DNA from 2 places in the Streptomyces sp. NPDC051684 genome. Region 2 is predicted to be linked to the other one. Evidence: riboswitches for the same ligand, from Rfam matches in the RefSeq annotation. Region 2 holds a riboswitch; the other holds the start of a gene.
What was found. A riboswitch is a leader RNA that binds a small molecule or an ion and turns the genes downstream of it on or off. The one in region 2 is predicted to bind cobalamin.
Positions count from the first base shown of each region.

Region 1: another riboswitch for cobalamin. It lies ahead of ACIA8D_RS27615 (FecCD family ABC transporter permease); the one in region 2 lies ahead of ACIA8D_RS33935 (CoA-acylating methylmalonate-semialdehyde dehydrogenase).

Region 1 is NZ_JBITCS010000025.1:24,406-34,907, forward strand. It holds partial or broken gene ACIA8D_RS27595 (HAD-IC family P-type ATPase) at 107-643, shown strand; gene ACIA8D_RS27600 (hypothetical protein) at 806-1,138, opposite strand; gene ACIA8D_RS27605 (ABC transporter substrate-binding protein) at 1,260-2,273, opposite strand; gene ACIA8D_RS27610 (ABC transporter ATP-binding protein) at 2,305-3,066, opposite strand; gene ACIA8D_RS27615 (FecCD family ABC transporter permease) at 3,139-4,227, opposite strand; cobalamin riboswitch at 4,333-4,467, opposite strand; gene ACIA8D_RS27620 (hypothetical protein) at 4,902-5,066, shown strand; gene ACIA8D_RS27625 (collagen-binding domain-containing protein) at 5,426-6,886, opposite strand; partial or broken gene ACIA8D_RS27630 (IS256 family transposase) at 7,294-8,193, shown strand; partial or broken gene ACIA8D_RS27635 (hypothetical protein) at 8,252-8,533, shown strand; gene ACIA8D_RS27640 (CPBP family intramembrane glutamic endopeptidase) at 8,795-9,586, shown strand; gene ACIA8D_RS27645 (TetR/AcrR family transcriptional regulator) at 9,573-10,196, opposite strand; gene ACIA8D_RS27650 (CaiB/BaiF CoA transferase family protein) at 10,324-10,502, shown strand, end outside.
Region 2 is NZ_JBITCS010000038.1:15,279-25,780, reverse strand. It holds gene thiI (tRNA uracil 4-sulfurtransferase ThiI) at 1-84, shown strand, start outside; gene folP (dihydropteroate synthase) at 190-1,089, opposite strand; gene metF (methylenetetrahydrofolate reductase [NAD(P)H]) at 1,207-2,133, shown strand; partial or broken gene nrdR (transcriptional regulator NrdR) at 2,254-2,700, shown strand; gene ACIA8D_RS33955 (enoyl-CoA hydratase) at 2,759-3,553, opposite strand; gene mmsB (3-hydroxyisobutyrate dehydrogenase) at 3,550-4,446, opposite strand; gene ACIA8D_RS33945 (enoyl-CoA hydratase/isomerase family protein) at 4,443-5,519, opposite strand; gene ACIA8D_RS33940 (acyl-CoA dehydrogenase family protein) at 5,516-6,664, opposite strand; gene ACIA8D_RS33935 (CoA-acylating methylmalonate-semialdehyde dehydrogenase) at 6,670-8,193, opposite strand; cobalamin riboswitch at 8,424-8,598, opposite strand; gene ACIA8D_RS33930 (NUDIX domain-containing protein) at 8,670-9,125, shown strand; gene cobF (precorrin-6A synthase (deacetylating)) at 9,166-9,957, opposite strand; gene ACIA8D_RS33920 (bifunctional 2-methylcitrate synthase/citrate synthase) at 10,011-10,502, opposite strand, start outside.

The DNA of each region.
Region 1 (10,502 bases), on a different contig from region 2:
ATGGCAGATGGTGTAGGTGCCGGAAGAGGGGGTGTCATCACCAGGACGTCCTCACTCCGTCGCGGCGACGACGCTGGGCTTCTGGCTGAGGGCGGGCGCCGAGGCGCAGCTGGGGGTGCGCCCGGTCCTGGCCGCCGGCGACCGGGATGCCCCGGCCCGTGCCGTCGCGTCCCAACTGGCCATCGACACGGTCCACGCGGCCTGCTTGCCCGAGGACAGGGCCGCGCTCGTCGCCGTGCTCAAGGCCGAGGGGCGCCGGGTGGCGGTCGTCGGTGACGGTGTGAACGACGCGGCGGCGCTCGCCTCGGCGGACCTGGGGATCGCGATGGGGGCGGGCGCGGGCGCGGCGATCGGCGCCGCGGACGTGACCCTGGTGCGCGGCGACATCGAGGCACTGGCCGACGCCGTCCGCCTGTCCCGCACGACGCTCGCCACCATCCGCGCCAACCTGGTCCGGGCGTTCGGCTACAACGCCGCCACTGTCCCGCTGGCCATGGTCAGTCTGCTCAACCCGATGCTCGCCGCGGCGGCGATGTCGGTCAGCTCGGTGCTTGTCGTCGCCAACAGCCTGCGGCTGAGAGCCTGGCAGCCCGCTCCGGTCCGTTCGCGGGGGCCCCGGCGCGGCGAGAGGAGCGCCTGGTGACGGTCTCCCCGCCCGACGCCGGCCGGTCCGGACGTGCCTGGCGGCTCAAGCAGTCCGCACTCGCCGCGGCCACACCCCTGATCGCGTGCCTGCCGGCCCTGGCCGGGGGTTGACCTGCGTGACCAAGCCCTCGATGGTCGGCGGCGGACGCAGGAGGTTCGGTCAGCGGCGCAGTGCCGACAGCAGTCCCTCGCACGCCGTCGCCGCCCGCTCGGCCGCCGTCGAGCAGATGCGGCAGTGCTCCCGGTGTGCCGCATGCCGTCCGCACTGGTCACGGGCGTCGCGGCAGGCGATGAGGCAGGCATCGAGCTGCGCCGTGATCAACGGACGCTGGGCGTCGTCCCCGCGCAGCAACAGCCGCGACGTGGTGCCGGCCACGTCCGCACAGTCCAGATTCTGGGTGATCGCCTCGCGCAGGGAGTCCGCGTCCTTGTCGGCGAGCATGCCCGCCGCGCAGGCGCTGCTCGACTGCTCGCAGACGGTCAGTTCGGTCACGGCACGGGCGAGGACTTCGCTGTCGATCCTCGATGGCGGCCGAGCGCGCTTCCGTCGACCCTGACGGTGTCCACGATCGCCCGCATCGCCCGGACGGGCGCTGTCCCCGGGCGTCGTTCCCTCAGGAGGAGGCGCCGTGCAGGCGCAGGTACGCGCCCAGCCGCTCGATCGCCGAGGGGTTGCGCGGGCTCTCGACGAGGTCGGCGTAGTCCAGGGTGTAGATCCGCTTGTGCTTGATCGCGGAGACGTTGCGCAGGGGCGGGTAGGACAGCAGGAACTTCTTCTTCTCTTCGGCGCTCGTCGTCCCGTAGTCGTTGATGACGATGACGTCCGGATCGCGCTTCACGACCGTTTCCCAACCGACCGTCGTCCACGAGTCCTTGAGGTCGTGAACGATGTTGACGCCCCCTGCCTCGCTGATGATCTGCTCGGGCGCGGCGTAGCGGCCCGAGGTGAAGGGCTGGTCCTGGCCGCTGTCGTAGAGGAAGACCGACGGCCGGTCCGCCCTCTTGGGAGCCTTGGCGCGGACCGCGGCGACCGTGGCCTTGTACTGCTTGATCAGCTTCTGCGCGCGGTCCTCGACGCCGAAGATCCGGCCGAGGTTGTCCAGGTCCGTGTAGAGCGCGTCGAGGGGCGGCATGATGCCGCGCGAGGTGTCGGTGCGGGCGTTGCGGCAGGACTCGGTGAGCAGGTACGTGTCGATGCCGTCCTTGTGCAGCTCGTCCGGTGTCAGCGTGTTCTCGTTGAATCCGTAGTTCCAGCCGGCGAAGACGAGGTCGGCGCGTGCCGAGAGCGCGATCTCCTTGGTGACGCGGTCCTTGGAGAGCCACTTCACCTCGTCGTACGCGTCCTTGTACGGGAGGCCTTCGGTGGTGCCCTTGTCCGCGGGCATGACATATCCCGCCATGCGGTCCTCGAGGCCGAGCGCGAACATGAGCTCGGTGATGCCGACGTCGTTGGTCACCACGCGGTCCGGGCGCTTTTCGTACGTGACCTTCTTGCCGCAGTTGGTGACGCTCACCGCCTTCGGTCTCGCGGACTTGTCGTCCTTCGCGATCTGCGCGCCGCAGCCGGTGAGGCTGAGCGTGAGGGCGGTGGCGAGGCCGAGGGAGACGGAGGAGAGCAACGTGCGCACGGGGAAACCTTTCAGAGGAGGCGTCAGGGAGTCAGGAAGCCAGTGGATCGAAGAGGAACTGCAGGGTGCCGGTTCCGGGGTGGCGCACGCGGTGTGCCCGCACGCCGAACACCTCGGCGAGCAGTGCGGGTGTCAGGACCTCGTCCGGGTGGCCGGAGGCGACGACCCGGCCGGCCTGCAGGACGTGCAGGCGGTCGCAGTGGGCGGCGGCGAGGTTGAGGTCGTGCAGGGCCGCCAGCACGGTCGGCCCGCTCGCGCGGACCTGGCGCAGCACGTCCAACTGGTGGGCGATGTCGAGGTGGTTGGTGGGCTCGTCCAGGACGAGAACGCGCGGCTCCTGCGCGAGCGCGCGTGCGATGAGCACGCGCTGCTTCTCGCCGCCGGAGAGCGACAGGAAGCCGCGCGCGGCGAGGTGTGCCACCCCGGCCCGTTCCAGGGCGTGCTCGCAGATCGCCCGGTCGCGTGCGGCGGACCGGTCGCGGTGGGGCAGTCGCGCCATCGCGACGACCTCGGTGACCGTGAAGTCGAACTCCGTGGACGACTCCTGCGGCAGCGCGGCGAGCATCCGTGCGGCGGCCCGGGGCGTCATGCCGTGCACGTCCTCGCCCCCCACCCTGACGACGCCCGCGTCGGGGCGGCGCGCCCGGTAGGCGCACCGCAGCAGCGTCGACTTGCCGCTGCCGTTGGGGCCGACCAGCCCCACGAAGGTTCCGGCAGGCGCGTCGAGGGTGACCTCGTCGACGAGCCGTGCGCCCGCCACCTCGACCGAAACGTCCTCGACATCGAGTCGCACGTCGTGTCCTCCAGAGCAAGCTTCAGTACGGGTGGTCAGTGGGGGAGTCGGTACGGGTAAAGGACGGCGAACTCAGCGGCCGGAGAGCGCGTGACCACCGCGCCGCATGAGCATCAGGAACGCGGGCACGCCGAGGGCGGCCGTCACCGCGCCGACGGGCAGTTCGGTCGGGGCGAGCAGCACGCGGGACAGCACGTCCGCCCAGACGAGCAGGACCGCCCCGGCGAGCGGCGCGACCGCGAGCACCCGTGCGTGGGAGGCGCCGACGAGGATCCGTACGAGATGCGGAACCATCAGCCCGACGAAGCCGATCGCCCCGCTCACGGCGACGACCGTGCCGGTGACGGCGGCGGTCACGACGAACAGTTCACGCCGCAGCCGGTCGGGCGGCACACCCAGCGCCGCCGCGGTCTCGTCCCCCATCGAGAGCGCGTCGAGGGCCCCTGCCCGCACCCTGAGCCACAGCCAGCCCGCCAGCACGGTCGCGGCGGCCAGCGGAATCTTCGGCCAGGTCGCCCCGCCCAGGCTGCCGAGCAGCCACATCATCGCCGAGCGGGCCGCCTCGCCCCGCTCGGCACCGAAGACCATGACGGTGGTGACCGCCTGGAAGCCGTAGGCGAGTGCCGTGCCGGTCAGGACGAGCCGCAGCGGGCTCAGCCCGAGCGGCGAGCGGGCCACCGCGTAGACCACGAGGGTCGCGGCGAGTGCCGACAGGAAGGCAGAGAAGGAGAGAGCCCACACGCCGAATCCGGCGAGCGCGCCGAAGAGGATGACCGCGTTGGCGCCCACGGCGGCGCCGGAGGAGATGCCGAGCACGAACGGATCGGCCAGGGCGTTGCGCACCAGCGCCTGCACCGCGACGCCGACCGCGGTGAGCCCCGCACCGACCACGGCCGCGAGCACGACGCGAGGAAAGCGGATCTCCCACACGATGGTGTAGGCGCCCACGTCGTCGGTGCCGAGACTCCCGCCGCTGATGCCCGCCCACATGAGCCGCAGTACCCGCTCCCAGCTGACGCCCGTCGCCCCGAGCGCGACTCCGCACGCCAGCGAAACGCCGAGTACGCAGATGAGCCCGACGATCAGCGGGGCCGTGGGTATACGTCCGCGGGCGGCGTCGGCGGACGCGGAGGGGGTGGCGGGAGCGGCGGTGCGGGACAAGGCGGGCGCACATCCTCCGGGTCGGCGCCGGCGGCGCGACACACAGGGCACCAGAGGAGCCCGGAGGTTCTGGCGGTCCTGTTCGCAGTCCACGGCGAACGGTTGACACATCGACACGCCTGCCGCGGGTGACCGGACTCGCACGGCCTGACCAGGCCGCGCACACCGTTGCGGGACAGCGCCGGAGTCTCACCGGCTTCCCCCACGAGAGGCCTCCGCACAGTAGCAAGCGGAGGTGAGGGGTGACGCCCGGGTGGGGCTTTGCCTGCATTGCCCTACTGCTGCCGAGTTACTGGAGGCCCAATGCGCCGACGATGTCGTCCGGCGGACAAGGGGACGTCAGGGGGCAGGGCAGCGCGACAGTTACGCTCACGGTTGTCCTAACGGAGTTTCGCGGATACAAACACGAGCAACGCCAACCGCAGCGTCCGTCTGAGCTTCCTCGGCCAGTGAGTTGCTTTGGTGCGACTGTAGAGGGATCCTCCGGCCGTACCAACTGAGTAGCCCCAGTGGATGCCGGGTGAGCGTGTCACATCTGATAGGAGATTCTTCGTCTGCTGGCGGCACAGCAGCTGCACCCATGTTGACCAGGCGAAACGGTAGTTGGTGCGGCCCCCGGTCGGGGGCCGGTCCGGAAATGGTCCGGATCTTGTGTTCTCGGATACCGGATATCCGTGGCGACCAGCACGTTGGCGCTGCTCGCCACATTCGTTTGTGCAGAAGTTGTTCGTTGCCCGTTGCTGACGGCGGAGCGGTCCGAGCCGGGGGAGAAGGTCATCCGCTTCGCCCGCAACGCCGACCTGATCATGGAGTGCGTCCCAGGCCGCGCCACGGTCTGAGAAAGCCGCTCCCCAGACGCTTGGGTGGCACTGGCGTCCGAGTATTTGCCGTCCTTTAGGTGCGGTTTGGACGTAATCTGCAGTCGGGTCTGCCGCAGTAACCTCCGTGTCGCGGCAGACCCGACTTTTTCCAGCGGTGGCCGAGGGTCGAGCAGCCGGATGGATGTCGGCCCCTGTATCCATCCGTACGCCATGAGGGGACCGACACCGGCGCGGTTGGGCTGGCCGAACTCGCGCACTATCCGATCGTCCTGACGCTCCACCGTCTTTGGGGTCGCGGGCAGCACGGGACCATGCGCCTCACGATCGGTACCAGGCTGTGACCCACCGGCAGATGCGGGCAGCCGGCCGATAGAACCTCAGTTGTGGTGGCCGTTCCGGCGCGGGCGGCGTGACCAGTACAGGGCTCCGGCGCCGCCGGCCATGAGGGCGGCCGCGATGCCGCCGATGACGAGGGTGGCGGTGCGGTCGGCTCCGGTGTGGGCCAGTTCCGGCCCGCTGGGGCTGGGGCTGGGAAGTGGTGCCTGCGAGGTCGGAGGTGACGTCGGTGTAGGGGTGGGAGTCGTAGGCGGAGCTGTGGTGGGGCTCGGTGTGGGGGTGTCGGTGGGAGACGGCGTTGGTGTCGGGGTGGGACTGTCCGTGGGAGTTGGGGTGGGACTGTCCGTGGGCGTCGGGGTCGGGGTGTCCGTCGGCGTAGGTGTGGGTGATGCGTCGTCGCAGTCCACGTTGCCGTCGAAGGGGTGGTAGTGGATCTCTCCGGCGTTGACGGGGGTTCCGCCGGTGGCTGCGGTGGAGCCCTGGACGAGGGATTTGACGATGACGTCGCCCTCGATGTTGGAGGGGTCGAGGTCGATCAGCTCGGCTGATGGGGCGTAGATGGTTCCTTCGATCTGGTCCCCGTCGGGGTTGGTGATGCGGGTGGCGTCGGGGAAGTCCCACAGGATGTGGTTCTGCGAGGAGCCGACGCCGGCCATGGTGGGGGTGTGCCAGGTGAAGTTCCCTGCCTCGGCGGTGGTGTCGACCACGATGACGAACGGTGCGTCGGCGGTGGGCTGGTTGAGGAGTGTGAACGTGGAGATGTTGTTGAGCATGGCGCCGGTCAGGTGCAGGACGTTGGTCCTGCCGGGATCCAGCTGGACCTTGATCTGTGAGTTGGGCGGGATCGTGGACTGATCGGGCAGCGGGTTGCCGTTCCCGTCGAGCAGGGTGACGTTGTTGGCGCAGCTCGCCATCTGTGTGGCCCGGTCGCGGTAGGTGCCGAACAGGCCTGGGAAGTCCATGAGGCTGGACGGCCCGACCGCTGTGGCAGGCTCTTGTGTGCTCAGTTCGATGCGGGGGGTTCCGTCGTAGGCCGTGGATGGCGCCGTCACGTGGGTGTTGACCGAGGCGCCGTTCTGGTCCTGGTTGCGGACCTGGCTGCCCGTCAGGTCACCGATCTTGAGGTAGCCGTTCTGCAGGACCTTCAGTACTCCGGTGGGGCTGCTGTTGCCGTAGTCGATACGGCCGCCCACGAGGAGCGCGGTGGGGCGTGCGTCGCCGGGCGCGGTGTAGGTTCCGGCCGTGTTGAGCGAGACGTTGTAGCCGGCCCCAAAACTGAGATTCCCGCCGACCGCGACCGGCCCTTCCGACTCGGTGCTGCCCAGGTAGGCGTCGTTCTCGGTGACCACACCGAAACCGTTGTTGCCCGCGACGGGGTTGCCGATGGAGACCGCCGCCCGGACGGCGGCAGCTGGCTGGTCCGCGGCAGCAGCTGCCACGGACAGGGCTGTGCAGGCGGCGCACCCAGCCGCCATCAATGCACCTTTTGTCTTGTTGCTCATGGTGTGACGATATGGATGGCGACAGTATGGGCGTGGGGGCCACGCCGCTGCGCTAGCCCATGCGTGGACCCCGGTTCGAATACGCCCCCCAAGGGCTGTCCGCCGAGGGGCGGTGTGTCGCCTGCGACTCGGTGAGGCTGAGTCGGCGTGAGCCCCACCGGTCTGATCTGTGTGGCAGTTGCATTTCGCGGCGGATCGCTTCCTCCGGGCGATCCGCTCAGTAGCCGCGCTGACCTTGCGCCGGCGCTGCGGCGCGGCACGGTTCGCTGGGGGGGACTGGGATTGGCTCTTGCTGCGTGCCCGCCCCGCGCCGGTCAGTGGTGTCGCGGAGTCCTCGCGACCAGTGACACTGGGCCAACTCGCGGCGCGGGCCCGGCGGGGGCAAGCCCGCCCCGGTTGCCGCTATCACTCGCTCCGTGGACGACCTGGTCAAAGCCCTCGGTGCGGGCAGCGGGATCTCCAAGTCCGAGGTCTCGCGGATCTGCGGCGAACTCGACCAGGAACTCCTCGCGTTCAAGGAACGGCTGCTGGATCACACCGTGTTGCCCTACGTCTTCCTGGGCGCGACCTACTGCAAGGCGCGGGCGAATCACCGGATCGCCTCGCAGGCGGTGGTCATCGCGACCGGGATCTCCGCCAGCGGGCACCGCGAGATTCTCGGCCTGATGGTCGGCGACAGCGAGTCGAAGCCGGTCTGGACGAAGTTCCTGCGCAGCCTGCGCGCCCGTGGCCTGGACCACGTCCAGCTCGTGATCTCCGATTCGCACAGCGGTCTGGTGGCCGCGATCCGCACCGTGTTCCGCGGCTCGGCCTGGCAGCGCTGCCGGGTCCACTTCGGTCGAGACGTCTTCTCGGTGATCGAAAAGGGGTCCGCGGAGATGGTCGCCGCGACCATCCGCACGATCTTCGCGCAGACCACCGCCGAGCAGGTCCGCACCCAGCTGGATGTCGTGGCGGACATGCTCGGACGACAGTTCCCACAGGTCAAGACGATGCTCCTGGACGCTGCACCCGACATCACCGCATTCGCCGACTTCCCGCCGGCGCACTGGAAGAAGATCTGGTCCACGAACCCGCTGGAACGGCTGAACCGAGAGATCAAACGACGGGCCGACGTCGTCCAGGTCTTCCCCGATCCCGCCGCTCTGGACCGGCTCGCCGCCGCGGTCCTGGCCGAACTCCACGACGAGTGGCAGGTCTTCGACCGCCGTTACCTCTCCGAAGGGTCCATGGCCCAGCTCTTCACCGACCAGCCCACCCCACAGCAGAAGATGACCGCACAAGCGGAGCCGAACCAGCTCGACTGACTACACCACTTCGCGGGACACCATCCATCACGCTCCTGCCCGCACCAAGGAGAAGTCCCCGGTGCGGCTGATCGGTGACGGCTCCACTTCCTTCACGGGAGCCCAGTCACACCAGCCGTCCGCTCCCGAGCCCCTCGAGCCCGGCCAGACGCCACCGCAGTTCGTCATCTTCTCCTGGGACGGCGCGGGAGAGGTCGGCAACGGCCTCTTCCCCCGCTTTTTCGACCTGGCCCGCGAGCACGGCGCTCACATGACGTTCTTCCTCTCCGGGCTCTACCTGCTTCCCGAATCCCACAAGCGCCTCTACCAGCCGCCCAACAACCCCGTGGGCGCCCATGAATAGCGAAATCCGTCGAATCGTCTTCTAGCGGTGCGGATTTCGTAGTGGTCGGACGAGGCTGCGACGGCCCAGGTCGCACTGCCCCGCAGGCGGCGCCCCTGTCGCGGCGCCGGGGGAGGGGGCGCGTCGCGGTGGTGTGGGTGGCGGCCGGCGGCGAGGAATGACGCATATGTGCGATAAATTTCCGCTGAGATTGATGGAAGTGGTGTCCGGACCGGGCTCTTCCCGTGCCCTGACGACGCGTTCGAACGGAGGGAAGCAATGCCCGGAGCCGATTCGGTCGCACACCGTGGAAGGCGCCTCGCGTGGCCGTGGTTCCTGGTCGTGGTGGTGGCCTACCTCGCGGTCCTCAAGGGGGCCGGAGCAATCGTGGGCGTGGACACCGGTGCGTCGGACAGTCGGTTCCCGACGGCGGAGTCGGTGGTGCTCAGCGGGCTGATCCCCATCGGCCTGTCGGTCCTGTTCGCCGCGGCCGTCGTGACCTGGCTGGGCTGGTGGGGCCAGATCGTCCGCTATCGGGTGCCCGTCCGGGCGTGGGTGTGGTGCGTGCCGCTGTCCATGACGGCCGCGGCGATCCTGGGCATGAACTACCCGAACCTCGTCGCCCAGAAGGCGTCGCTCGTCCTGGCCCTGCTCGCCATGGCGGCGTGCGTCGGCGCCGCCGAGGAACTCATGTTCCGCGGTATCGGTGTACAGGTCTTCAAGCGGTCCGGTCTGAGTGAGGGCAGGACCGCTCTCTACTCGTCACTGGTGTTCGGCCTGGTTCACCTCAGCAACGCGTTCGGTGAGGGTTCGCAGGCAGTCCTCCAGGCGGTGATCGTCTCGACGTCGGGCTACTTCTTCTATCTCTGCCTGCGGGCCGGCGGCACCCTCCTGCTTCCCGTCGCCGTCCACGCACTGTGGGACTTCGGCCTCATCTCGAACTCCGTCGGCGAGGACCCGAAGTCGTATCCCGGCGTGATGCTCCCGATCCTGCTCCAGGTCGCGTTGATCGTTCTGCTGATCGTGAGGCGCCGCACGATCGAACCCGCGACGGCCCTCACGCTTCGGTGAGCGTCTCCCCGGTCGCGGGGCCGGCGAGTCCCGCGACCATCCGGGCGTACGCCTCACCTGCTCGTTCGTCGAGTTCCGTCAGGGGGATCCCGGTGTCCCGGGCGTACGCCTCGCGGAAGATCGCGTAGCCCATCTGTGCCGCGGCCGTCATCACGTGGGCGGCGACGGCGTCCGCGTCCGGCGGCAGCGCGCCGGTGTTCAGGTCCCGCTCCAGGCTCTTGCGGGTCTGTTCGAAACGCGGGAGCGGGCTGAAGTCGGTGTCGCCGTCCAGGGCCAGCAGGGTTTCGAGGCGGACCACTTCGGGTTCCTCGACGCGGTAGTGGAACATCGCTTGGCGGCGTTCGGGGAACGGCCGCTCCCAGTGGCCGTCGCCCTCCGCGACCCGGCGCTCGACCAAGTCCGAGGCGGCGGCCCGCAGCAGGGCCTGCCGGGTGCCGAAGTACTGGTAGATCTGGCCGTGGTTGACGCCCGCCTCCGCTGCCACCTCGCGGAGGCTGATCCCGGCGAGGACGCCGTCGCGGTCGAGCAGCCGACGCGCGGCGGCCAGCAGATCGGCCTCCGTCTCCTGGCGGCTGCGCCTGATCCTGCGCGCCTTGCCCGGTTCGCTCATGCCTCGCTGCTCCTCGTTCTCGGCCGTGTTTCTTCTCGGTTCCGACCCTTGCCGTGCCGGAGGGACCAGCTTAGAGTCCCGCTAGTAACGTTTCGTTAATAACAGATCGTGAATTGAGTGTGTACCCATGACGGCACTCCCACTCGCGGGTATCCGGGTCCTCGACCTCTCCACCGTCCTCGCCGCACCGGTCACCGCCACCTTCCTCGGCGACTTCGGCGCCGAGGTCGTCAAGGTGGAGGAGCCCGGCCGCGGCGACTTCACCCGCGGCACGACCCCCGGAGCCCGCTCCGCCTACTGGGCCCA
Region 2 (10,502 bases):
GATCGCGTCCAGGTCATGGTGCCCGGCGCCGACGAGATACCCGTACCGGACGAAACAAGGTGTGCCGCCCCCGTGCCGTCATAGCCGGGCATCACCGCCCGCTGTCCGTCCGGTACGAGCACCGCACGCACCGGACGGACACCTGCCCTCTCCATCGCGTCCTCGCCGCCTACGACAGAACGGCCCGATTCAGTGACTCGACACGACCGCCGAACGCGCCAGCTGGGCGCGCTCATCGGCCTCCCGCAAGGCCGATCCGACGCGTACCGCGTCGGCCGAGCCGGCCACGTCGTGCACGCGCACGGCCCATGCGCCGCGGGCGGCGGCCAAGGCGGAGACGGCGGCGGTCGCGGCGTCACGCTCGCGAGCCGGCCGAGGTGTGCCGGAGCACGGATCCGCCAGCAGCGTCCCCAAGAAGCGCTTGCGGGACGCTCCCACCAGCACGGGACATCCGAACTGCGTCAGTGCGTCGATCCCGGCGAGCAGGTCCCAGTCGTCGGAACGGGACTTGGCAAAGCCGAGCCCCGGATCGACGATCACGTTGTCGATGTCCACGCCGGCGGAGACCACCGCGTCGATCTGCCTCCCGACCTCCCGGACGACGTCGGCGCTCACGTCCTGGTAGTCGGCCAGCCCGTCCATGCCGCCCGAGTGGCCACGCCAGTGCATGACCACGAACGGCACGCCGGTCTTGGCGGCAACCCTCGCCATCTCGCCATCCGCTCGTCCGCCACTGACATCGTTGATGAGGCAGGCGCCTTCATCGACCGCTGCCTGCGCGACCTGCGCGCGCATCGTGTCCACGCTGACGAGCGCACCACCCGCGACGAGCCCGCGCACGACGGGAAGCACCCGCCGCAGCTCCTCCTCGCAGGTGATGCGTGTGGCTCCCGGACGTGTGGACTCGCCGCCGACGTCCACGATGTCCGCTCCCTGAGCGGCCAGTTCGAGACCGTGCGCCACCGCGCGGCCCGCGTCCAGCCAAAGGCCGCCATCGGAAAAGGAGTCCGGCGTCACATTGACGATCCCCATGACACCGCATCGGTCCCACGACGGAAGGGCGGGCGGCATGGTCTTGTACGCGCTCATGCGGGAATCATGACCGATCCGGATTCACGCTGTACAGCCAGGAACTCATTTTGTGATCCGCGTATCAGCAAGTGGACTTCCCTCGTGCCGAGTTCGATGCATCGATAGGCTGCAATTATGGCTCTCGGTACCCCCAGCACTCGCTCGGACAGTGCGGACTCGATTCGCGATCTGCTTGCCCGGGGAGGCCGCTCGTATTCGTTCGAGTTCATGCCTCCTCGCAGCCCGGCTGCCGAAGCTGGGCTATGGACTGCCATCCGCAGATTGGAGGCGCTGTCGCCTACTTTCGTTTCGGTGACGTACGGTGCCGGCGGATCGACGCGGGGGCGCACCATCAACGTCACCGGCCGCATAGCTCAGGACACGACGCTCACGCCCGTCGCCCACCTGACGGCCGTGGACCACAGTGTCGCCGAGCTGCGGAACATCCTTGGCCACTACGCTGACCAGGGAGTACGTAACATTCTCGCCCTCCGTGGTGATCCGCCCGGCGACCCTCTCGGCACCTGGACCAGGCATCCGCAAGGCGTCGACTACGCGGCAGAGTTGGTCAGTCTCATCAAGGAGTCGGGAAACTTCTGCGTCGGGGTCGCTGCCTTCCCCGAGATGCATCCACGGTCAGGAGATCGCGCCGCCGACGTCCGCCATTTCGTCGAGAAATGCCACGCCGGAGCGGACTACGCCATTACCCAGATGTTTTTCGACGTCGATGAGTATCTACGATTCCGCGATCTTGTGGTCGCCGCAGGATGCGACACGCCGATCATCCCGGAGATCATGCCGGTGACGACCATCCGATCTCTGCAGCGAATCCCCACACTGTCGACCGCAACATTCCCCGCACAACTTGCCGATCGGATGCTCGCCGCCGAAGACGACGCCACCGCGGTCAGATCTCTCGGAATCGAGCACGCAACGGAAATGTGCCGTCGGTTGATCGACGCCGAAGCACCCGGACTGCATTTCATGACGATGAACTACTCCACCGTGACCACGGAGATTTATCAGAACCTCGGACTCGGGCCCGGGCGTCAAGTGGAGTAGCTCGACAGACAGGTTTCCGACCCGCTGCAGCGTGCGGACCCGCATGATCGAGATTCCGCACACGCGGCATCGCACCGCCGTGCACCTCAACCGTCCAGGCATCCGGAAAGGACACGAACGGTGTGCTGCCCCTTCTGCAGGCTCCCCGACACTCGCGTCATCGACAGTCGATCGACCGACGACGGGACCTCGATCCGGCGACGCAGGCAGTGCCCGCACTGTCATCGTCGCTTCACGACGGTGGAGACGTACTCGCTGCTCGTGGTCAAACGCAGCGGCGTAACGGAACCGTTCAGCCGCACGAAAATCGTCACCAGCGTCCGCAAAGCATGCCAGGGACGCCCCATCACCGAAGACATGCTCGACCGTCTCGGCCAGCAGGTCGAGGAGAACGTGCGGGCCACCGGAAGCGCCCAACTGTCTACGCACGAGTTGGGTTTGGCCGTTCTGGAACCACTCAGCGAACTGGACCCGGTGGCCTACATGCGGTTCGCGTCCGTCTACCGCGCGTTCGAATCACTCACCGACTTCGAGAACGCGATCGCCGAGCTGCGCACCAACTGTGGCTAGGGCAGGCACCGCGGAGGCCGACGCCGCAGGACGGTTGGCGTCGGCCTCGTCCCGGTCAGCGGTGGCGGAACGCGGGGGATCGTTTCTCGACGAAGGCGCCCATGCCCTCCTTCTGATCGTCGGTGGCGAACACCGCGTGGAACAGACGACGTTCGAAGCGCACTCCCTCGGTCAGCGAGGTCTCGAAGGCGCGGGAGACCGCTTCCTTCGCCATCATCGCCACGGGCAAGGACATACCCGCGACGGCCTCGGCGACCGCCAGCGCCTGGGGCATCAGCTCGTCGGCCGGGACGACACGTGAGACCAGGCCGCTGCGCTCCGCCTCGACGGCGTCCATCGTGCGGCCCGTCAGGCACATCTCCATCGCTTTGGCCTTGCCCACGGCGCGCGTCAGGCGCTGCGAGCCACCGATGCCGGGAATGACGCCCAGCTTGATCTCGGGCTGACCGAACACCGCGGTGTCGGCAGCCAGCAGGATGTCGCAGAGCATCGCCAACTCGCAGCCGCCACCCAGCGCGTGGCCGGAGACCGCAGCGACAGTCGGAGTGCGCAGTTGCCCGAGCCGGTCCCACGCTGCGAACCAGTCGTCGAGGTACATGTCGATGTACGCGCGCGGCCTCATCTCCTTGATGTCGGCGCCGGCCGCGAACGCCCTGTCGGAGCCGGCAATCACGATGCAGCCGCAATCGGGATCACGGTCGAGGGCCGTCGTCGCGGCGACCACTTCTTCCATGAGCTGCAGATTGAGCGCGTTCAGTGCCTTGGGACGGTTGAGGGTCACCACGGCGGTGCGGTCGTTGCGTTCGACGAGGATCGTCTCGTACGTGATCTCGGCCGGGTCGGTCGTCACTGGTCGCCTCCGTCGTGGGCCCGGATAATTCGGACGATGCCGGAGAAGTCCTCCGTCGCACCCACGCGTTCGGCGTAGGCGGTGTACATCTCGGCTGCTCGCAGACCGAGTTCGGCCTGGACTCCTTCGGCACGGACGGCGTTGGCGGCAAGGCCGAGGTCCTTCGCCATGAGAGCGGCGGCGAAACCCGGCCGATAGTCCCGGTTGGCGGGGCTCTCGGGAACCGGGCCCGGGACAGGGCAGTTGACACTCAGCGCCCAGCATTGCCCGGAGGCCGTGGAAGCGACGTCGTACAGGGCTTGATGGGACAGGCCCAGGCTCTCGCCGAGGACGAACGCCTCGCTCACCGCGATCATCGAGACGCCGAGGATCATGTTGTTGCAGATCTTGGCGGCCTGGCCCGCGCCGGCTCCACCACAGTGCACGACCTTCTTCCCCATGGCTTCCAGCAGCGGCCGCGCGTCCTGGAACTCGGCCTCTCCGCCACCGGTCATGAACGTCAGTGTGGCGGCTTCGGCGCCGACCACACCTCCGGAGACGGGTGCGTCGAGCGCGCGCATCCCGGCGGCGGTCGCCCGCTCATGAGCGGTGCGGGCATCAGTGACGTCGATGGTGGAGCAGTCGATGAAAAGTGTGTCGTGTCGGGCAGCTTCGAGGATGTCGTCATACAGCCCGAGGACATGCCGGCCCGCGGGCAGCATGGTGACGACCGTGTCAGCCACCGCGACGGCGTCAGCCGCCCGGGACATGGCTTCCACACCCGACTTCACGGCGTCGTCCACCGCGGCTGGAATCAGGTCGTGTCCGAGCACGCGATGTCCGGCCCGCACCAGGTTGGCGGCCATCGGTCCGCCCATGTGCCCCAGGCCGATGAATGCGACAGTTCGGCTCACCAGACCACCTCCGTAGCGTTGTCGGAACCGGCGAGTCCGAGTTCTCGCTCGCCCAGGCCCGCGAAGTACTGCCGAACGTCTTCGTCCGCGACCTCGACGAGCGTCGACGGCGTCCAGCGCGGGTCACGGTCCTTGTCGACGACTTGGGCGCGGATGCCCTCGACGAAGTCCGGCGAAGTCAGCGCCGTACAGGAGACGCGGTACTCCTGATCGAGAACGCGCTCCAGGGGGCCGAGCTGCCGCGCTTTGCGCAGGGCGGCGAGGGTGACCTTCAGGGCAGTTGGCGATTTTGCCAGCAAGGTTTCCGCCGCGCCCTTCGCTGCGGGCGCATTGCTCGCGAGGAGGCGCTGCACGATCTCCTCGACCGTGTCGGCTCCGTAGCAGTCATCGATCCAGGCCTTTTGGGCCGCCAACTCCCCTTCTGGCGGCGTCTGTACGTGCCGGGCCACGGCCTCCCGCACCGGCTGGTCTGCGAGGTCCGCCATGAAGTCGCGGAGAGAGTGGCGAGGTACGAAGTGGTCGGCGAGCCCGCAGAGCAGGGCGTCGCCCGCTCCGATCGGCGCGCCGGTCAGGGCGAGGTGTGTCCCCAACTCCCCCGGCGCCAGGGCCAGTAGGTACGTTCCACCGACATCTGGGATGAAGCCGATGCCGGTCTCGGGCATGGCGATGCGGGAGCGCTCGGTGACGATGCGGACGTCTCCGTGTGCGGACACGCCTACTCCCCCGCCCATCACGATGCCGTCCATCACGGCGACGTACGGTTTCGGGTAGCGGGCGATTCTGGCGTTGAGGTGGTATTCGTCGCGCCAGAACGCTACCGACGCCGAGCCTTCGTTGTCGCGGGCATCGTCGTAGATGGCGCGGATGTCGCCCCCCGCGCACAGACCGCGCTCCCCCGCTCCGCTGATCACCACGGTCTCCACGCTGGCGTCGTGCTCCCAAGCGCGGAGAGCATGGTCGATGCGGCGGACCATCGCGTGTGTCAGTGCGTTGAGAGCGCGGGGCCTGTTCAGTGTGATGTGGGCGGCCCGGCCTTCCGTGTGCAGCAGGACCGCTTCCTCGGCGTCGGTCATCCGAACGCCTCCGTCAGGCCGCGGGCGACAATGACACGCATGATCTCGTTGGTCCCTTCCAGGATCTGGTGCACCCGTAGGTCGCGGACGATCTTCTCGATGCCGTACTCGCTCAAGTAGCCGTATCCGCCATGGAGTTGGAGTGCCCGGTCCGCGACCGAGTAGCCCGTGTCCGTCGCGTAGCGTTTGGCCATCGCGCAGAGGTACGGGGCCTGCGGATCGCCGCGGTCCAGGGCCTGGGCCGCCTGCTGCACGAGGGCGCGTGCGGCGGCCAGTTCGGTCGCCATGTCGGCGAGGCGGAACCGCAGGGCTTCGGCGTCGAGCAGGCGCCGCCCGAATGCCTCGCGGTCGGCGAGGTGCGCGAGGCTGCGGTTCAGTGCGCTCCGCGCGCCGCCCAGTGAGCAGGCCGAGATGCCGAGACGGCCGCCGTTGAGGCCGTTCATCGCGATACGGAAGCCCTGCCCCTCGCTTCCGAGGAGTCGATCGCCGGGCAGGCGCACGTCTTCCAGGACGACCTGCCGGGTGGGCTGGGCGTTCCAGCCCATCTTCTGTTCGTTGGGGCCGAACGAGACGCCGGGGTCGCTCTTGTCGACGAGGAACGCTGAGACTCCCTCGGCTCCGTGGCCCCCCGTCCGGGCCATGACCACATAGAGCTGAGATGCGCCCGCGCCGGAGATGAACTGCTTCACGCCCGTGAGGAGCCAGTCGTTCCCGTCACGAGAGGCCCTCGTGGTGAGGGCGGCGGCGTCGGATCCAGCGCCCGGCTCGGTGAGGCAGTAGCTGGCAAGGTCGTCCATCGAGCAGAGGCGGGGCAGCCAGCGCGTCCGCTGGTCGTCGTCGCCGTATCGGTCGATCATCCAGGCGACCATGTTGTGGATGGAGAGGTAGCCGGCGATGGACGGGCAGCCGGAAGCCAGGGCCTCGAAGACGAGCACTCCGTCTGCCCGGCTGAGCCCTGAACCCCCCTCTTCCTCCCGGACGTAGATGCCGCCGAGACCGACACCGGCGGCCTTGCGGAGGACGTCGACGGGAAAGTGTTTGTCCCGGTCCCAGGTGACGGCGTGCGGCGCGAGGTGGTCCTGGGCGAAGTCCAGCGTGGTTTCGACCAGGGCTTGTTGATCCTCGGTGAGCATGGCGTGCGTCATGGTGCTCACTCCATCGTCGGGATCGTGAAGCTCGCTCCTTCGCGCAGGCCGGCGGGCCAGCGCGAGGTGACGGTCTTCGTACGGGTGTAGAAGCGGATCGCGTCGGGTCCGTGCTGGTTGAGGTCGCCGAAGCCTGACGCCTTCCACCCTCCGAAGGTGTGATAGGCGACGGGTACGGGGATGGGGACGTTGACGCCGACCATGCCGGTGTTCACACGCCGGGTGAAGTCGCGGGCTGTGTCGCCGTCGCGGGTGAAAATGGCGACCCCGTTGCCGTAGGTGTGCTCGCTGGGCAGGCGCAGGGCGTCTTCGTATGTGGCGGCGCGCACGATGCACAGCACCGGGCCGAAGATCTCCTCTTGGTAGATACGCATGTCTGGGGTGACGCGGTCGAAGAGACTGGCGCCGGTGAAGAAGCCATCCTCATGGCCAGCGAGGCTGAAGTCGCTTCCGTCGACGACCAGTTCGGCGCCCTCCTTCACGCCGTGGTCGACATAGGAGCGCACCCGGTCGACGGCTTCCCGGGAGACGAGGGGGCCGAAATCGGCCTGCGGGTCGTCACCGCGACCGATACGGAGGGTGGCGATGCGTTCCTTGAGGCGGGTCACCAGTGCGTCGGCGGTGTCCTCGCCGACGGGCACGGCGACGGAGATGGCCATGCAGCGCTCGCCCGCGGACCCGTATCCGGCACCGATCAGCGCGTCGACGGCCTGGTCGAGGTCGGCGTCCGGCATCACGATCATGTGGTTCTTGGCGCCGCCGAAACACTGGGCACGTTTTCCCTGTGCGGCAGCGGTCGCATAGACGTGGGCGGCGATGGGAGTGGAGCCGACGAAGCCCAGCGCGGCGACACGGGGGTCGGTCAGCAGCGTGTCGACGGCCTCGCGTCCACCGTTGACGACGTTGAGCACACCGGGCGGCAGACCGGCCTCCAGGAAGAGCTCCGCCAAGCGTAGGGGGACGGACGGGTCGCGCTCAGAGGGTTTGAGGATGAAGGCGTTGCCGCAAGCGAGCGCTGGTGCTGCCTTCCAAAGCGGAATCATGGCGGGGAAGTTGAACGGAGTGATGCCCGCGACAACGCCGAGTGGTGCGCGTAGGGAGTGGACGTCAATGCCGGTGCCGGCGTTGTCCGTGAAGTCGCCCTTGAGGAGGTGCGGGATTCCGGCGGCGAACTCCACTACATCCAGGCCTCGTTGGATGTCGCCGTGCGCGTCGGCGATGGTCTTGCCGTGTTCGGACGACAGCAGCCTGGCGAGCGCGTCCTTGTCTTGCTCGACGAGTGCGAGGAACTTCAGCAGGACCCTGGCTCGGCGCTGCGGGTTCCAATCGCCCCACTCGCGTTGAGCCCGATCCGCGTCGGCGATGGCGGCCTCGGTCTCGGCTCGGTTCGCGAGCGGGACGCGGGCTTGGATCTGCCCAGTATTGGGGTCGTAGACGTCGCCGTAGGATCCCGAGGTTCCCTCGGTGTGCCTGCCGCCGACGAAGTGGGTCAACTCGCGCACGGGGGCGCGGTCTTGCGTGCGGACCATGAATGCCTGCTCTCGTCAGGTGATCCGGATGGCGCGCGGCCATGACGGCACGGAGACGCGGTGGCGTACGTGCGCGTCGGGGCCGCGCGAGAGCGCGAATGGCTGCGCGGCCGTCAGCGAGTGACGATCGGGATGCGGGAGAAGTCGCGGCTGAGTCGGGCCTGTCGGGCAGGACCGCCGGGATCGTGGAAACGCACCGGTGCCATGCGTGTCAGCTCCATCCTCGTGGACAACACGGAACATTCCGCGGCCGGTATCCTGACTTCCGGATCAGCGCGCACCGCCCGCCTTCCCGACATCGATCACGTCAGTGGCGTACTGCTCGACGGCGAACTCCCCGGTCACAGTGGCGGGACCGTGCCGGACTCACACCGGCTTCCCTGCACCGCGGACCTTTCCTCGACTATATAGTTGGACGTCCTAGTAAATCCAGAGGACGTGAGGTCCCGGCGACTCGTGCCGCACACAATGGCCGGATGACTCAGCCGAGAATCCGCGTCGCCGCTTACGTCATCCGGGACGCCGCCGGCCCCGAGTTGCTGGTCTTCGACCATCTCGGCATGCCCGAAGCGGGCACACAGATCCCTGCGGGAGGCGTCAAAGCCGGAGAGGATCATCACACCGCGGTCCTGCGCGAGACCTTCGAGGAGACAGGCCTTTCGACAGCTCTCGTGGTCGGGGCTGTCGCCGAAGAGGACAAGCCCCACCCCGAGACCGGCCAACCGCGGCGTACGACGTTCTTCCATCTCCAAGTGGGACCGAGCACCCTGGATTCCTGGGTTCATCGGGTCCGAGGGGGTGGCGAGGACGACGGCATGGCTTTCGCCTGCCGATTCGTTCCCCTTCCCTTGGAACACGCTCTGGCCGACGAACAGGACACCTGGCTCAGCCACATCGAACCGGCCTGGACCACCGGTACCAGCCGGGCGTGAGCCGGCGCGCATGCTCGTCCGGCAGGGCAGATCAGCGCCGTCAGACGGCGGAGGACGGCTTCACGATGCGAAGTAGGTAGGTGTCCATGATCCATCCGTGCTCTGCGCGGGCCGCGGACCGTACCTGTCGAATGCGGTCGGAGACCTCGTTGAGTGGGCCGGCGATCAGGAGTTCGTCGGGGGTACCGAGGTAGGCGCCCCAGTAGATCCACACGTCGTCGCCCTCGACCTGGGTGAAGGACTCGTGGGCGTCGAGCATGACGACGATGTCTCCGTCGTCGTTCTGGCCCACGTCGGGCAGGCGGCGGGCAGGCGTGATGTGCACGGGCCGCCCGACCTGGTTCAGCGGGATGCGGTGACGGGCCGCGAGCGTGGAGACGCTGGTGATGCCCGGGATGACGTCGACGGTGGCGGACACCGCGCCGCGTTCCTCGATGTCGGCCAGGATGCCGAGCGTGCTGTCGTACAGGGACGGGTCGCCCCAGACGAGGAAGGCACCGGTCTGTCCGGCCGTCATTTCTTCGCGCAGCAGTCGCTCGAAGATCTCGCCCCGGCGCTCTCGCCAAGCCTGGACGGCGGCCGTGTAGTCGCCCCGGTCCATCGGCCGACGGTCCCGGCTCGGATCCTCCACCTCGACGACGCGATAGGGGCCTTCTGCGTGCTCATCGATCATGCCGTGCCGCAGGTCCGTGAGAGAGGACTTGTCGGGTCCCTTGCCGACGATGAAGAAGACGTCGGCGCTGCGGATGGCCTTGACCGCGCCGAGGGTCAGGTGATCCGGGTCGCCCGCGCCGATGCCGATGACGAGTATCCGGCGTTGCTCCGTGGTCATGCGATGCATTGTCGCAGGTGGGGTGAGGGCATCGGGGTCCGATGCTGGTCCGGTCACAGACGGGTGGGGACGGGTCGCTCGCCGGGGCCGTCGTAGGAGGCGAGTGGGCGAATGAGTGCGTTGTGCGCGAGCTGTTCCGTGATGTGCGCGGTCCATCCGGTGATGCGGCTCATCACGAAGATCGGTGTGAAGACGGGGATGTCGAAGCCCATCAGGTGGTAGGCCAGTCCGGCCGGATAGTCGAGGTTGGGGTGGATGCCCTTGTCGATGAGCATCGCCTCGCGCAGGGCGGCGTGGAGCCTGGCCAGACGGGTCGTCTCCGGGGCGGCGGCGCGCGCGACGAGCTGGTCGAGAGCGTCCTGCATGATCGGCACCCGTGAGTCCCCGTGCTTGTACACGCGGTGGCCGAAGCCCATGATCTTGCGCTTGGCGGCGAGGGCGTCCTGCAACCACTGCTGGGCGTTCTGCGGGTCCTCGATCTCGGCCAGCATGTGCATCACGGCCTCGTTGGCTCCGCCGTGCAGCGGTCCCTTCAGCGCACCGAT